Regions from separate parts of the Bacillus sp. MN7755 genome, predicted to be linked through region 1. Evidence: a T-box and tRNA genes for the amino acid it is inferred to sense, from the RefSeq annotation. Region 1 holds a T-box; the other holds one or more tRNA genes.
The links. The T-box of region 1 lies ahead of ileS2 (isoleucine--tRNA ligase). A T-box ahead of a tRNA ligase gene usually reads a tRNA of that ligase, here a tRNA-Ile.
Positions count from the first base shown of each region.

Region 1 (8,331 bases):
ATCGAAATCGATATGAACACAGGGAAGATTAAATCTATTATCATTTCCAAACAGGCACGTATGTTAGGGATTTTTGGGAAAGGTGTAGAAATTGTAATTCCTTGGGAGGAAATTATGATAATTGGGGAAGATGTCATACTTGTTAGAGTAAATCCTGTTAATTCTGTAACAGAATCAATACAAACACCGACAATTTCATAAAGAATATTACAAATTCCTCTTTTTTTTCTGTTAGGATTATGAAAAAATAAAAGTATGGTAAAATAGACAGGAAGTACCATGCTTTTTTCTGTTATTTTAATTAAAAGGAGCATCTTTATGAGAGAACCATTTAAATATGTGGACGGTATACTGTATTTACAAGCGTGGAAAGAACTTGGAAACATTACTGCTGGATTTACGACAAAAGATGGTGGGATAAGTACCGGCTCCTTTCATGCGATGAATTTAGGATTACATGTGAATGATATCGTGGAGAACGTTCATGAAAACAGACGCATTTTAGCTAATAAGTTACAAAAACCATTAGAAAACTGGATTTGCTCTGAACAAGTTCATGATCATCATGTTGAAAAAGTAGGACAACAGGAAAAAGGAAGCGGCGTCTATTCATATGAAGACGGCATTTCAAAAACAGATGGCATTTATACGACTAATAATGATGTTCTTCTAACATCTTGTTACGCGGATTGTGTTCCACTCTATTTTTATGCACCATCACATGGTATGATAGGACTTGCACATGCTGGATGGAAAGGGACTGTAAAAGAGATTGCAAAAGAAATGATTCAAAAATGGAATGCAGAAGGGATTTCAAGTGATGAAATTCATGTTGCAATTGGACCAGCAATTGGATCTTGTTGTTACGTTGTTGATGATCGAGTGTTAACAGCGGCAGAACAAGTAGTAAACGGTTCTGTCCCTTATAAAAAAATTTCTGATGGGCAGTATGCAATTAATTTAAAAGAAATTAATCGTATATTATGTGTACAAGCAGGCATAAAAGAAGAGAATATTGTAATGTCATCTCTTTGTACAAGCTGTGAAGAACAACTATTTTTCTCTCATCGTCGTGATCAGGGTAAGACGGGGAGAATGTTGAGTTTCATAGGTTTTAAGGAGGAAGAAAGCAAGTGACAGTACAAAAAAATTTAACAACTGTAAACGAAGCAATTAAACAATCTTGCGCACGAGCGGGACGTTCGTTGCAAGATATTAAACTCGTTGCGGTTACAAAAACGGTAGGAATTGAAAAAACAAACGAAGTAATTGAAGCTGGAATTATCGATTTAGGTGAAAATAGAAATGAAGGTTTCTTACAGAAGTACGAGCATTTCGGTTCAAAAGTGAATTGGCATTTTATTGGATCATTACAAACGAGAAAAGTAAAAGAAATCATTAATGAAATCGATTATTTACATTCGTTAGATCGTCTTTCACTTGCAAAAGAAATTCAAAAACGTGCGGATAAGAAAGTGAAATGTTTTATTCAAGTGAAAACATCATCTGAAGAATCAAAGCAAGGGTTGGCAATAGAAGAAACCATTTCTTTTATTCAAAGTTTGCAAGAATTGGATAAGATTGAAGTGGTGGGACTAATGACAATGGCTCCGTTTACAGAAGAAGAGGAAGAAATCAGACGCTGTTTTAAGGAGTTACGTATGCTACAAACAGAGGTGCAGGAGCTAGAATTATTACATGCGCCATGTAAAGAATTATCAATGGGAATGTCTAATGATTACACGATTGCGATTGAAGAAGGTGCTACATATATTCGTTTGGGGACGATTTTAGTAGGAAAAGCGTAAAAGGAAGGAGAATCTTATTATGAGTTGGTCAAAAGTAAAGTACTTCTTTTTTGATACACCGGAAGAAAAAGAAGCAGCTCAATATAGTTATGAAAAGGAGCAAACAGACATGAAGAAGCAGCAAGATCCGCCAGAACAACAAGATGTTACGTTTCCAAAAGCGCAACCGAAACAAAATGTTGTGAGCATTGAAACAGCAAAGCAATCTTCAAAAGTTGTTTTATTAGAACCACGCACATATTCGGAAGCGCAAGGGATTGCGGACCATTTAAAAGGTAGACGAGCTGTTGTGATTAATTTACAACGAATGTCTACTGATCAAGCTGTACGTATCGTTGACTTTTTAAGTGGTACTGTATACGCTATAGGCGGGGACATTCAAAAAATAGGACCGAAAACATTTATGTGTACGCCTGAAAATGTAGATATTGTTGGTGCAATTTCAGAGTTATTCGGTGAAGAAGAAGACACAAATATAAAGAGGTGGTAATACGCCATGGTAACAGTTTTAAACGTTTTAATTACTGCTATCGAGATTTACTCGTGGGCACTTATTATTTACATTCTCCTATCATGGTTCCCGGGTGCAAAGGAATCAACTTTCGGAGATTTTCTTGCGCGTATTTGTGAACCGTATTTAGAACCATTTCGCAGATTTATTCCGCCGCTTGGTATGATTGATATCTCTCCACTCGTTGCGATTTTTGCGTTAAAGCTTGCTACGAATGGTTTAGTAAGTATATTCCGCTATTTCTTATAGTAAGAGGTTAAATACATGAGCATCTATGAACATTTCAGACCCAATGAAGAGGTCTTTGTGGATAAGGTGTTAGAGTGGAAGCGAGCAGCGGAGTACCATCAAGTGAAACTAACAGATTTCCTTGATCCAAGACAACAACAAATTGTCAATATGGTAATAGGACAAGGGGATGTTGCTGTACAGTTTGATGGTGCAACGCCTCATGCAGAGCGTAAAAGAGCACTCATTTATCCGGACTATCTAGTAGTAAATGAAGAGGAATTTCAAGTAGAGGTATTAGAAATTGACTATCCTTCCAAGTTTTATACGCTAGAACATAGGCAAATATTAGGTACATTTATGTCTCTTGGTTTAACGAGAGAAAAATGTGGAGATATTTTGCTTCAAGAAAATCGTGCCCAAATTGTAGTCGCGAAAGAAGTTGTATCTTATATTGAGATGAACTTACAATCGATAGGGAAAGTGAAAGTCTCCTTATCATCAGTGCAAGGAGAAAAAATTCTACAGATGCAAGAAACGTGGGGAGAGAAATCTGGAACGGTTTCTTCACTTCGTTTAGATGTTATGTTAGCTGAAATGTTACATATATCCAGACAGAAAGTACAACCTTTCATAAAAAATGGACTAGTAAAAGTGAATTGGAAAACAGTGGAGCAAACCTCTTATGAATGTTATCCAGGAGATGTTTTTTCAGTGAGAGGATATGGACGAAGTAAATTGTTTTCTGTAGAAGGTAGAACAAAGCGCGACAAATGGAGAATTTTGTATGGTATACTAAAATGATTGGTTTTTTAGAAGGAAATTCTCCTATTTTGTCGAAGAAAAGATATAATTGAAAGAGGAAATTTAGATAACTACTTGGAGGTGGCGTTGTGCCGTTAACACCATTAGATATTCATAACAAAGAATTTGGTCGCGGATTCCGTGGCTATGATGAGGATCAAGTAAATGAGTTTCTTGATCAAATTATCAAAGATTATGAATTAGTCATTCGTGAGAAGAAAGCTTTAGAAGAAAAAGTTGCGCAATTAGAAGGAAAGTTAGATCATTTTTCTAATATTGAAGATACGTTAAACAAATCTATCGTTGTTGCACAAGAAGCGGCGGAAGAAGTAAAACGTAATGCGCAAAAAGAAGCAAAATTAATCGTACGTGAAGCGGAAAAGAATGCAGACCGTATTATTAACGAAGCATTAGTAAAATCAAGAAAGGTTGCTTTTGATATTGAAGAGCTGAAGAAACAAGCGAAAGTATTCCGCACTCGTTTCCGTATGTTATTAGAAACACAGCTTGAAATGTTAAACAACGATGATTGGGATAAATTAATTGAGTTAGAAGACGAAGTAGATGAGCTGTTGAAAAAAGAAGAAACAGTGTAAGCTTGACGTTTTTCTCATTATTACATATAATTTTAAACAACATATTGATTAAGAAAAACGAAGATAGGGATAAGTACCTTTTTCATACCTTATATAGCGAACTGAGGATGGTGTAAGCTCAGGATAAGGAGATAATGGGAATATCACCCTGGAGTTCCGCGCTGAACAAATAGAGTAAGCGTAGGCGTATATTCGCGTTAAGAATATAAAGAGGATTGTATACATACGTATAGGATCTACTAGGGTGGTACCGCGGGAGACTTTCTCGTCCCTTTTTGGGATGAGAAAGTCTCTTTTTTATTCCGTTTTTTAAGTCTTTCTTTTATACATGTAAGGAGGAATTGAGCATGGAGTACAAAAATACATTACTAATGCCAAAAACAGAGTTCCCAATGCGTGGGAATTTACCAAAACGTGAGCCTGCAATGCAAGAACAGTGGGCTGAAATGAATATTTATGAAAAGGTACAAGAACATACAAAAGGTCGTCCTTTATTCGTACTGCATGATGGACCTCCATATGCAAATGGTGACATTCATATGGGACATGCATTAAATAAAGTATTAAAAGACTTTATTGTTCGTTATAAATCAATGACTGGTTACTGTGCACCATATGTTCCAGGTTGGGATACGCACGGTTTACCAATTGAGCAAGCTTTAACAAATAAAGGTGTAAAGCGTAAAGAAATGACAGTTGCTGAGTTCCGTAAGTTATGTGCAGAGTATGCATATGAACAAGTAGAACGTCAACGTGAACAATTTAAGCGTTTAGGTGTACATGCTGATTGGGATAACCCATATATTACTTTAGAGCCAGCTTATGAAGCACAACAAATTAAAGTGTTTGGTGATATGGCGAAAAAAGGTTATATCTATAAAGGGCAAAAACCAGTTTACTGGTCTCCAACGAGTGAATCAGCTTTAGCAGAAGCTGAAATTGAATACCAAGATAAAAAATCAGCATCTATTTACGTAGCATTCCCTGTTAAAGATGGAAAGAACGTATTAGAAGGTGATGAGAAATTCATTATCTGGACAACAACACCTTGGACGTTACCTGCAAACTTAGGTATTTCTGTTCACCCAGAACTTGAATACAGCATTGTAAAAGTAAATGATGAAAAGTATATTATTGCTTCTGAACTATTTGAGCCAGTTGCAAAAACATTAGAGTGGGAAAATGCTGAAGTTGTGAAAACTGTAAAAGGTAGCGAACTTGAGTATACAGTTGCAAAACATCCATTCTACGATCGTGATTCATTAGTTATGCTAGGAGATCACGTAACAACAGATGCAGGTACAGGGTGTGTTCATACAGCACCAGGACACGGGGAAGATGACTTCGTTGTTGGTAAAAAATATGGATTAGAAGTACTTTGCCCAGTTGATGATAAAGGTGTATTAACAGAGGAAGCACCTGGATTTGAAGGCCTATTCTATGATAAAGCTAACAAGCCAATTACAGAAAAATTAGAAGAAGTAGGCGCGTTACTGAAACTAACATTCATTACGCATTCATACCCACATGATTGGAGAACGAAAAAACCAATTATTTTCCGTGCGACAGCTCAGTGGTTTGCATCTATTGAAGCATTCCGTAAAGAGTTATTAGAAGCTGTTGCGGAAACAAAATGGGTACCAGCATGGGGCGAAACTCGTCTTCATAACATGGTTCGTGACCGTGGTGACTGGTGTATTTCTCGTCAGCGTGCATGGGGTGTGCCAATTCCTGTATTCTATGCTGAGAATGGTGATCCAATTATTACAGATGAAACAATTAACCATGTAGCAGATTTATTCCGTGAACACGGTTCTAACGTATGGTTCGAGCGTGAAGCGAAAGATCTATTACCAGAAGGATTTACACATCCAGGTAGCCCAAATGGTGAATTCCGTAAAGAAACAGACATCATGGATGTATGGTTCGACTCAGGTTCTTCTCACCAAGCGGTATTAGAAGAGCGCGAAGACTTACAACGTCCAGCTGATTTATATTTAGAAGGATCTGACCAATATCGTGGTTGGTTTAACTCTTCATTATCAACAGCAGTTGCTGTAACAGGTAAAGCTCCATATAAAGGCGTACTAAGCCATGGTTTCGTATTAGATGGTGAAGGACGTAAAATGAGTAAGTCGATTGGAAACATTGTCGTACCGAAGAAAATTATGGATCAATTAGGCGGGGACATTTTACGCTTATGGGTATCTTCTGTTGACTATCAATCTGATGTACGTATTTCAGATGATATTTTAAAACAAGTAGCAGAAGTGTATCGTAAGATCCGTAACACATTCCGTTTCTTATTAGGAAACTTAGATGACTTTAAGCCAAGTGAAAATACAGTAGCGGTAGCTGAACTTCGTGAAGTAGATCGTTACATGTTAGTGAAATTAAATGACTTAATTACAAAAGTAAAAGAAGCATATGAAACATACGACTTCGCTGCTGTATATCATGCAATTCATAACTTCTGTACAATTGATTTAAGTTCATTCTACTTAGACTTTGCAAAAGACATTTTATACATTGAAGGTGCAAACCATGAAGATCGTCGTGCAATTCAAACGGTATTATATGATGTTCTTGTTGCATTGACAAAACTTGTAACACCAATCTTACCGCATACAGCTGACGAAGTATGGCCATATGTTCCAGGTGTAACAGAAGAAAGCGTACAATTAACTGATATGCCAGAAGCTGTACAATTAGATGGTGCGGAAGCATTGAAAACAAAATGGGATGCATTCATGACATTACGTGATGACGTATTAAAAGCGTTAGAAGTAGCACGTAATGAAAAAGTAATCGGTAAGTCATTAAATGCAAGCATTACGTTATATCCAACTGCAGAAATGAAAGCTATGCTAGAGTCTATTAGCGAAGACTTAAAGCAATTATTCATCGTTTCTGAGTATAAGCTTGGTGGTCTGATGGAAGAAGCGCCAGCAGATGCGCCTAAGTATGAACATACAGCGGTTGTTGTTGCTCAAGCAACTGGTGAAACATGTGAACGTTGTTGGGTAGTTTCAGAAACAATTGGTAAAGATGCTGAACATGAAACATTATGTGAGCGTTGTGCAACAGTTGTTAAAGAAAATTATGTAAAATAATAAAAATGACTGCACGTAAAGTGCAGTCATTTTTATGTTGATGGTATATCGAAATAACTTTCACTCTCTTTCCTATGAAGGAAAAATGTGTGAGAGGTAAGCATATAAATTTCGGACACACTAATCGTACATTGCAGCTGGGAGGAATGTACACGTGAATGAAATGTATATGGAAATAAAAGAAGAATTGCAATTGATGAGAAAAGAATTGCAAGAGAGACTAGCTAAAGAGGTCATGCACAAATATGATACAGAGTTTAGCGAAGAGCTTGGATATGAAATTAAGGAAGAGATAAAGAAAAAACTGCTATTACATGATATAAAAGAGGATTTAAAAGATGTAGAACGTGCATTATTTAAAATGGAAATAGATATGTATGGTATTTGTGAAGAAACAGGGAGAGTAATTTCGGTAAAACAAATGAAAACGATGCCGACTGCCCGTACTATCCATGAATTTTTCTATGAAAAAGTAAATGTATGAATGTGCACAACGATATTATATTACCTTTTTTTAATTTATTTTATTCTTCTATAAAGGTTCATTGTGAAAAGGTTGCAGCTATGCTAAAATTTTGAGGTACACTGTCTTTGTGGGGGAAATGAAAATGATATATTATGTAATAGCGTTATTCGTCATTGCCATCGATCAAATATCGAAATGGCTAATTGTAAAAAACATGGAATTGGGTACGAGCATTCCGATTATCGATAATGTATTATACATAACATCACATCGAAATAGAGGAGCTGCCTGGGGGATTTTAGAAAATAAAATGTGGTTCTTCTACATTATTACAGTCATTTTTGTAGTATTTATCGTATTTTATATGAAAAAATATGCGAAAACAGACAAGCTTCTAGGAATTTCATTAGGTCTAATATTAGGCGGAGCAATTGGTAACTTTATTGATCGTGTATTTAGACAAGAAGTAGTGGATTTCATTCACGTGTATATTTTCTCGTACAACTATCCAGTATTTAATATAGCTGATTCAGCATTATGTATTGGTGTTGTATTAATTATTATTCAAACATTATTAGAAGGCAAGAAAGCGAAGGAGTAATTGAATGAGTGAAGTAGTACAAGTAACAGTTGCAGAAGAGCAAAAAAATGAGCGAATTGATAAATTCGTTGCAGAAATAAACAGTGAATGGTCACGTTCACAAGTACAGCAATGGATTAAAGATGATGTTGTAACAGTTAATGGGAAATCGGTAAAAGTAAATTATAAAGTTAAAGAAAATGATGAAATTACAGTAACGATTCC
Region 1 covers NZ_BTRL01000012.1:240,777-249,107, reverse strand. Annotated here, with positions in the region: gene ACYVEC_RS13345 (YlmC/YmxH family sporulation protein) at 1-201, shown strand, start outside; gene pgeF (peptidoglycan editing factor PgeF) at 319-1,137, shown strand; gene ACYVEC_RS13335 (YggS family pyridoxal phosphate-dependent enzyme) at 1,134-1,808, shown strand; gene ACYVEC_RS13330 (cell division protein SepF) at 1,828-2,298, shown strand; gene ACYVEC_RS13325 (YggT family protein) at 2,305-2,568, shown strand; gene ACYVEC_RS13320 (YlmH family RNA-binding protein) at 2,584-3,351, shown strand; gene divIVA (septum site-determining protein DivIVA) at 3,441-3,947, shown strand; T-box leader at 3,999-4,223, shown strand; gene ileS2 (isoleucine--tRNA ligase) at 4,295-7,060, shown strand; gene ACYVEC_RS13305 (TraR/DksA C4-type zinc finger protein) at 7,215-7,544, shown strand; gene lspA (lipoprotein signal peptidase LspA) at 7,669-8,127, shown strand; gene ACYVEC_RS13295 (RluA family pseudouridine synthase) at 8,132-8,331, shown strand, end outside.

Region 2 (8,331 bases), on a different contig from region 1:
CGACCAATGTTACCTGGATTGATACGTACTTTATCAATGCCGCCTTCAATTGCTTTTAAAGCAAGGCGATAATCAAAATGAATATCAGCAACAAGTGGAATGTTGATTTGTTTTTTAATATCAGCAATAGCATTTGCTGCGCGTTCGTCTGGAACAGCAACACGCACGACTTGACAGCCAGCTTCTTCTAAACGTTTAATTTCAGCAACTGTTGCTTCAACATCATGTGTTTTTGTTGTTGTCATACTTTGTATAATTAATTCATTATTACCGCCAATTGTTAAATTACCGACTTTAACTGGACGTGTTTTTGTACGATGAGTCATTTCATTCACGAATAGATCGCTCTCCTTATAAAAGAAGTTTCTTATTTAGTCCCTTATATCAATGATAGTATACGTGATACAGGGCTACAGAAACCGAAGTGCTCGGTTTCACTTTTACTATTGTATCAGCGCCTTTATGTAATTGACAAGGATTAAGTGATTGCTTATTGATATAAAGGGAATTTATAAGACTTTCCAATTTGTATTTTTGTAGCAGATGTACTTTTGTTTAGTTCTTTAAAGTCATCAATTACCTTTTCAATAGAAGGGATTTTTTTCTTGTTAATTTGTTCGGTTATAGAAAGAACTGTTTCACCTGTTTTGACTTCAATTGTTTTATAAGTTACATTTGTTTCTTTTTCTGCTTTGTTCTCTTTATTTTGTTTTGTATCTGTATTTTCTTGTTTTATCGTTTGGGCTGCATTTGTTTTTTTATATGAACTTAACATCGGTAAAGTGCCGATTTTTATATCGTAATAAAATATATAACCAAGAACAAGCACGAATAAGAATATACCTAATCTCTTCATATTCTTCACTCCTTTGCTAGGAATATATGCTTGTCCAAAAAAAAAATGCCTATTTAGGCATTTTTTCGGTCTTATTTTTCTTTCGGTTTTGGAACTTCTTTAATCGTTAAGTATAGAACAATTAAAACAACTGCGATATAAATGAATGTTGAACCAGGTACAACGATTTTGAATAAATCCATAATCATAAAGAAGATTGTTGGAATTGTGTAGCTGTAAGCAGTTAACGTCCATACTTGCTTATAAGATAATTTACGTTGACCACTCATAGCAGAACCTATAAACGCAAGTAAAGTAATTCCTAAGAAAGTAATAAACAATTGGAATAGGTATACTAACACGCCGATAACGGCTAGTAAAATTGGATAAATACTATCGAATACAGAAATGAAATCTTGCAAATCCTTTTTCTCAAGAGATGTCCCTAATAAATCATTATAGGAGTATGTTTGTGTTTGACCATTTCCTATAGAAACTACTTTATCTTTTAAAATAAATAAACCAGTTTTATTTTGATATTTTTCGATATCTGTTGTATTTGGATCAAATACGAAAAGAGCATCTCCCTCTTCTTTTTGAATAGGTTGTTCAATATCAGCTTTTAGTTCACCATTTTCGATTTTAAAATCAGGTAAATCTTTTTCAATTGCTTGATTTACCATGGTCACACTATCTTGGATAAAGCTACCGTAAAAGAATGTTCTTGGGATAGTAGTGATTAGACAAAGTAGCATAATATACAAAATGGTTTTTCCGATTTTTTGAAAACGGAATAGCGCCATATCTTTAGGCGAATATACGCTTTTGGCTAATTGGGTAAATATGGACATAGATTCACTTCCTTTATGTATGTATAAAATCATTGTAACGTAGGAATCTAGGGAATCTCAAGATATATTATATTTACATATAGTGGAGATAACTAAATTTCTTTTATTAATTTTCTTCTTTTAAATGAGAAAAATACAATTGACACTTTTCTTTTCTATATGGTAAATTTATCTTACATTTCTTAAAGGATATATCCGATAGGAATTCCTTTATTTGAAGTATTGTTACATACATAATTGTGGACCCTTAGCTCAGCTGGTTAGAGCAGACGGCTCATAACCGTCCGGTCGTAGGTTCGAGTCCTACAGGGTCCATATCCATTTCACATGTTTATTATGTCAGCAGGAAGCTTCCTTGTAGAAGGGAGCTTTTTTTATGAAATATATGAGCATTTTAATTGAAAAGAAGTGGGAATTTTGCTACTTTAATGATAGCAAGACAATGTGATTTATTTGTTTGCACCCTATGGCAATTAGGGTAGAATGAAGTTGTATGTCACTTAAGTGGCAATACATAAACTGGGAGGAATATAACAATGGCAAAACACGAATTACCAAATTTACCTTATGCGTATGATGCTTTAGAGCCTCACTTTGACAAAGAAACAATGAACATCCATCATACTAAACACCATAACACGTACATCACAAACTTAAACGCTGCTTTAGAAGGTCATGCAGAATTAGCTGACAAAAGCGTAGAAGAATTAGTTGCAAACTTAAACGAAGTACCAGAAGCAATCCGTACAGCAGTACGTAACAATGGTGGTGGACATGCTAACCACACATTCTTCTGGACAATCTTATCTCCAAACGGCGGCGGACAACCAGTAGGTGAACTTGCAACTGCAATTGAAGCGAAATTCGGTAGCTTCGATGCATTCAAAGAAGAATTCGCAAAAGCTGGCGCAACTCGCTTCGGTTCTGGTTGGGCTTGGTTAGTAGTAAATAATGGTGAGTTAGAAGTAACAAGCACGCCAAACCAAGATTCTCCTCTAACTGAAGGTAAAACTCCAGTTATCGGTTTAGATGTTTGGGAACATGCTTACTACTTAAATTACCAAAACCGTCGTCCAGACTACATCGGTGCATTCTGGAACGTTGTAGATTGGAACGCTGCTGAAAAACGTTACCAAGAAGCAAAATAATTGTAATAATGATAGAAAAAGCTAGGAGAGTGCTCCTAGCTTTTTTCTATGCTTTCCTTTTACATAATTGGGCTTGTCTTTGGAAGACTAGAACATGAAGTAAAGGAGAGTTGTGTATGAAGTGGAAACATATAATTGGTGACGTTGAAGTGAATCGGGATTTAGTGTTATTGCTCCTTATTGGAGGTTTATACACGCTCGCAATTTCTTTATCGAATACGTTTGTTAACATTTATTTATGGAAACAAACACAAAATTATGTGAATCTTGGCTTGTATAATTTGGCCAGCGTTGTATTACAGCCTCTCACATTTCTTATAGGTGGGAAATTAGCGAAGCGTATTGATCGCTCAATCTTGTTAAGAATAGGCGTAGGAACGTTAGCGATTTTTTTTATCGTTGTTTTAGTAGCCGGAAAAAGCGCTTCTCACTATATTTTATTAATGGGGGCTCTTTTAGGAGTTGGATATGGTTTTTACTGGCTCGCGTTTAACTTATTAACATTTGAGATTACAGAACCAGAAACAAGAGATTTCTTTAACGGGTTTCTTGGACTTCTTACATCCTTCTCTGGCATGATTGGACCGATAGCAGCTGGATACACAATTTCGCGTATGGAAAAATGGAGTGGCTATACGGTCATATTCTTTCTTTCATTAGTGCTATTTGCAATCGCTGTTGTTTTAAGCTTTTTTTTATCTAAGAGAGAATGTGAAGGTAGCTATGAGATCACGCAAGTTTTGAAAGAGCGACGAATTGATAAAAATTGGGGAAGAATTACACGTGCTCATTTTTTCCAAGGATTGAGAGAGGGAACATTTATTTTTGTTATTTCAGTATACGTGTACTTAGCGACCGATAGTGAGCTCGCATTAGGAAAATATAGCTTAGTAAATTCTGCTGTATCATTTGTATGTTATTACTTAGTCGCTCGTATGTTAAAGAAAGAGTGGCGAAAAAAAGCAATTTTACTTGGAGGCATTATTTTATATGCGGTTGTATTTTTAGTTATATTTAATGTTACATACACAAAATTACTTATTTATGCAGCATGCATTGCGATTGCATACCCTATTTTACTCGTTCCGTATGGATCGATGACATATGATGTAATTGGTAGAGCGAAAAATGCGAGAGAGTGGCGTGTAGAGTATGTAGTTGTCCGAGAATTATGGTTAAATGCTGGAAGAATTTGTTCAGTATTAAGTTTTTTATGTGCTGTATTATTCTTTCCGCCTGAAAAGAGTTTACCTTTTTTACTATGTATTTTAGGTGCTGGACATTTTCTTATTTATTTTGCAGTTAAAAATGTCAAATATGATGAGGGAAATGCGGGGAAAACAAGTGTTGTAGCGCAAGGAACCACGCAGAACCAAACTGAACCAGAAGGTTAACTTCTGGTTTGTTTTATGCTAGAATAGAAAAAGATGTAAGACAGCAGTGAGGACACCTGTACGAGGGTGTCCCTTTCACATTACATAGCTGTTGGTAGAGGGGGTTTGTATGAGCAAGAAGCAGAAACAACAAAAGAAAAAGACTCACGTTCCTTTTCGGTTAAACGTGCTGTTTTTCTGCGTGTTTTTAATGTTCTCCGCGGTTATTGTAAGGCTTGGATATGTACAAATTGTTCGCGGTGAAGAATACAAGAATGAAGTGGAGAGGAAAGAGAACTCGACGATAAGTAATCCTGTACCACGTGGAAAAATATTTGACCGTTATGGGCGAGCTGTAGTAGATAATGCAGCTGTTCGTACGATTACATTTACAAAAATGAAAGGATCAACTGCAGAGGCTCGGTTAGAAACAGCGAAGAAGCTAGCAGATTTGATTGAAGTACCGACAGATAAATTAACAGATCGCGATAAAAAAGATTATTGGCTTGCTATTCATAAAGAGGAAGCCAAAGAAAAAATTACGAATAAAGATCGTCAAGAGTTGAAAGATAAGAAAATTGACGATAAAGAATTAGATGAGCGTCAACGAAATCGCGTGACAGAAGAAGAAGTGAATCAATTATCCGCAAAAGATTTAGAAATATTAGCGATTAAAAGCAAAATGGACGGCGGATATGCAATGACACCACAAGTCATTAAGAAGGATGCAACAGATAAAGAATATGCGATTATTAGTGAAAAGTTAGCGGAATTGCCAGGAGTAGATACAAGTGTCGATTGGGAACGAAAATATGCATATGATGGTGATTTGTTCCGAAGTGTACTTGGTGGTGTAACAACTTCTGATGAAGGCTTACCGAAAGAGCGTTTAGATTACTATCTTGTTCGTGATTATAATCGAAATGACCGCGTAGGGAAAAGTTATCTTGAGCAGCAATATGAAGATAGCCTGCACGGTACGAAAGCAGAAGTGAAAAATATTACAGATAAAAACGGTAATATTTTAGAAACGATTAATGTATCAAAAGGGCAAAGTGGTAATGACTTGAGCTTAACAATCGATATGGAATTACAAAAGCGTGTAGAAGAAATTATCACGAAAAATTTATTGAGATATAAAGGCGGACAACCTCTTTTAGATCGTGCATTCGTTGTAATGATGAATCCGAAAAATGGTGAAGTTTTATCTATGGCTGGGAAACAGTTAGTGAATGAAAATGGCGAAACGAAAGTACAAGATTTCGCATTAGGAACGATGACAAGTTCATATCCGATGGGATCGACTGTAAAAGGTGCGACAGTACTTACGGGGTATCAAACAGGTGCGATTAAACCAGGTTCCTCTCAACTCGATGAACCAATCGTATTGAAAGGAACACCGAAGAAATCTTCTTGGAAGACGATGGGATATATTAATGATCTGACAGCATTAAAAATGTCTTCTAACGTATATATGTTTAAAACAGCGATGAATATCGCAGGTGTTCAATATGTGAGAGGTGGTACGTTAGATATACCACAAAAAGCATTTGATACGATGCGTTATTATTTCGGACAGTTTGGACTTGGTGTGAAAACAGGTATTGATTTACCGAATGAATCAGCCGGCCAAACAGGTAGAGGAAATCAGCCAGGTTTCCTATTAGATTTATCAATTGGACAGTATGATACGTATACACCGCTTCAATTAGCACAATATGTTTCAACAATTGCAAATGGTGGTTACCGTATGCAGCCGCAAGTTGTGAAAGAAATTCGTCAACCTTCAGTGAAACCAGACGAAGTTGGAAAAGTTGTTCATTCAATGGAACCGAAAGTACTAAACCGTATTGATATGCCTGAATCACAAATTAAACGTGTTCAGGAAGGATTTAGACAAGTATTTAACGAATCTGGTGGTACAGCTGCGAAATACTTTACAGGTGCACCATATAAAGCTGCTGGTAAAACAGGTACAGCTCAAACTGTGTATGGCGGAGATCAAGAGATTGGTAGAAAGGCAAACGGTGAGCGTAAAGAGACATATAACTTAACTTTAGTAGGTTATGCGCCACTTGAAGATCCTGAAGTAGCATTTTCTGTTGTTGTACCTTGGGTAGATGATAAATCAGGTATTAACGGTTATATTAGTCGTGACATTATGGACGCGTACTTTGATTTGAAAAAGGAAGAAAATGGTGAAGCTTCAACAGATGAAAAAGACAATAAAAATAAAAATGTAGATCAAGACGATGAATAAAAAGATTGTAAAAAAAGCACACTAACTGAAAAGTTAGTGTGCTTTTTTTTATGGTTCATGCATACGTTTTAATAAAGTGGACAAGCATATAATAATATCGAAAAATTAAGAGGCTTCACAAATGATACGTATGCATCTCCTCTAGAGGATAACTGTTTTATAGACCAATCATCAATGAAGATGCACAGTGGCTACGGATTAAAATTTTACTTAATGTTGATTCTTGTGGAACTTTACAAAACTTTTACAAACAATTAAAACCGAATTAATAGTTTAGCAGTATTCTTATATCTGTAATCCTGTTATTTCCGGTTACTTCTAGGAGGAAGAACACGTGAAATGGATAAGTGCATCGATTAAAGTTTTCATGCTGTCGACATGTTTCCTTTATGTTGGCACGGCTACTGCATTTGCTGTGAATGAAATGGGAGAAGTGAGAGTTGATGGATCCTCAACAGTTTTTCCTATTATAGAAGCAGTAGCGGAGGAATATACAAAGGTGCATCCGAACGTGAAAATTTCCATCAGTGTTTCTGGAACAGGAGGAGGATTTAATCGTTTCAGTAAAGGAGAAGTGGATATAAATAATGCTTCGAGAGTAATGAAACAAGTGGAAGAAAATGAAATGAAGAAAAACTCCATTCAGTTTACACCGTTCGAAGTCGCTTACGATGGTCTTACGATCGTTGTGAACCGCCAAAATACTTGGGTAGACAATATGACGGTAGACGAGTTACGTCTATTGTGGAGTGAAGATGAAAGCGAAAAGCGATGGTCACAAATTCATTCATCATGGCCACGTGAACAGGTGAAGTTTTATGCGCCAGGTGTAGACTCTGGTACGTATGATTATTTTCAAAATGTCATCTTACAAAAAAGTCGCATTGTAAAAAAAGTCTCTTTGTCTGAAGATGATCAAGTTATTATGCAAGGGGTAATGAATGATAAAAATGCCATTGCTTTTGTAGGATATGCTTATTATATGGCCAATCGAGATAAGGTGAGAGCAATCAAGGTGAATGGTGTACTTCCGACGAAAGATACCATTCAATCAGGTAAGTATCAGCCATTATCTAGGTCGCTATTTGCTTATGTGAATGATGCATCTATCCGAAATAAAATGAATGTAGCAAATTATATTGAGTTTATGATTCAGCATGTTGGTAATCTCGCCGAAGAGGTTGGATATGTAAAATTACCAAAAGAAAAATACAATGAACAGCTGCGGATGTTAACAGAAATAAAAAGGTAATGTCAGGGTGGAAAGGGGTTTTCATCTTTGGCTTATAATGACAAAAGTCAAATTACATTTTCTGTACAACATTTGATTGAAAGAAATACAAAACAAAGAAAAAAAACGCAGCGAATCAATCGAATAGTTCCGTTATTACTAAAAATAATTGCTAGCGTGTCTATTGTGACGACACTTGGAATTATTTTTACGTTAGCAAATGAAACAATGATGTTTTTTCAAAAAATACCATTACACTCCTTTTTGACGGAGAAAGAATGGTTACCTTTTTTTGAAGATCCTAAATTCGGTATATTACCACTTATATGTGGAACGGTCCTTGTAACCGCAATCGCCATGTTCGTAGCAATTCCTATCGGTTTAGCGTGTGCTGTATTTTTAAGTGAATATGCTTCAAACAGTGCAAGGAAATTATTAAAACCGATGTTAGAACTATTAGCAGGTATCCCGACAATTGTATATGGTTTTTTTGCATTAACAGTTGTCACACCGCTTTTACAACGGATTATACCAGATTTACAGTTTTTTAATGCGATTAGTCCAGGTATTGTTATTGGGTTTATGATGATACCTACAATTGCATCTCTGTCTGAAGACGCAATGAGAGCTGTA
Region 2 covers NZ_BTRL01000026.1:138,023-146,353, forward strand. Annotated here, with positions in the region: gene ispG (flavodoxin-dependent (E)-4-hydroxy-3-methylbut-2-enyl-diphosphate synthase) at 1-326, opposite strand, end outside; gene ACYVEC_RS26090 (hypothetical protein) at 491-856, opposite strand; gene ACYVEC_RS26095 (DUF1189 domain-containing protein) at 928-1,686, opposite strand; tRNA gene ACYVEC_RS26100 (tRNA-Ile) at 1,928-2,001, shown strand; gene sodA (superoxide dismutase [Mn]) at 2,223-2,834, shown strand; gene ACYVEC_RS26110 (MFS transporter) at 2,951-4,228, shown strand; gene ACYVEC_RS26115 (peptidoglycan D,D-transpeptidase FtsI family protein) at 4,338-6,467, shown strand; gene phoX (phosphate ABC transporter substrate-binding protein PhoX) at 6,802-7,719, shown strand; gene pstC (phosphate ABC transporter permease subunit PstC) at 7,747-8,331, shown strand, end outside.
Region 2: it has a tRNA-Ile gene. The T-box ahead of ileS2 (isoleucine--tRNA ligase) is inferred to sense a tRNA for this amino acid. The anticodon was not compared.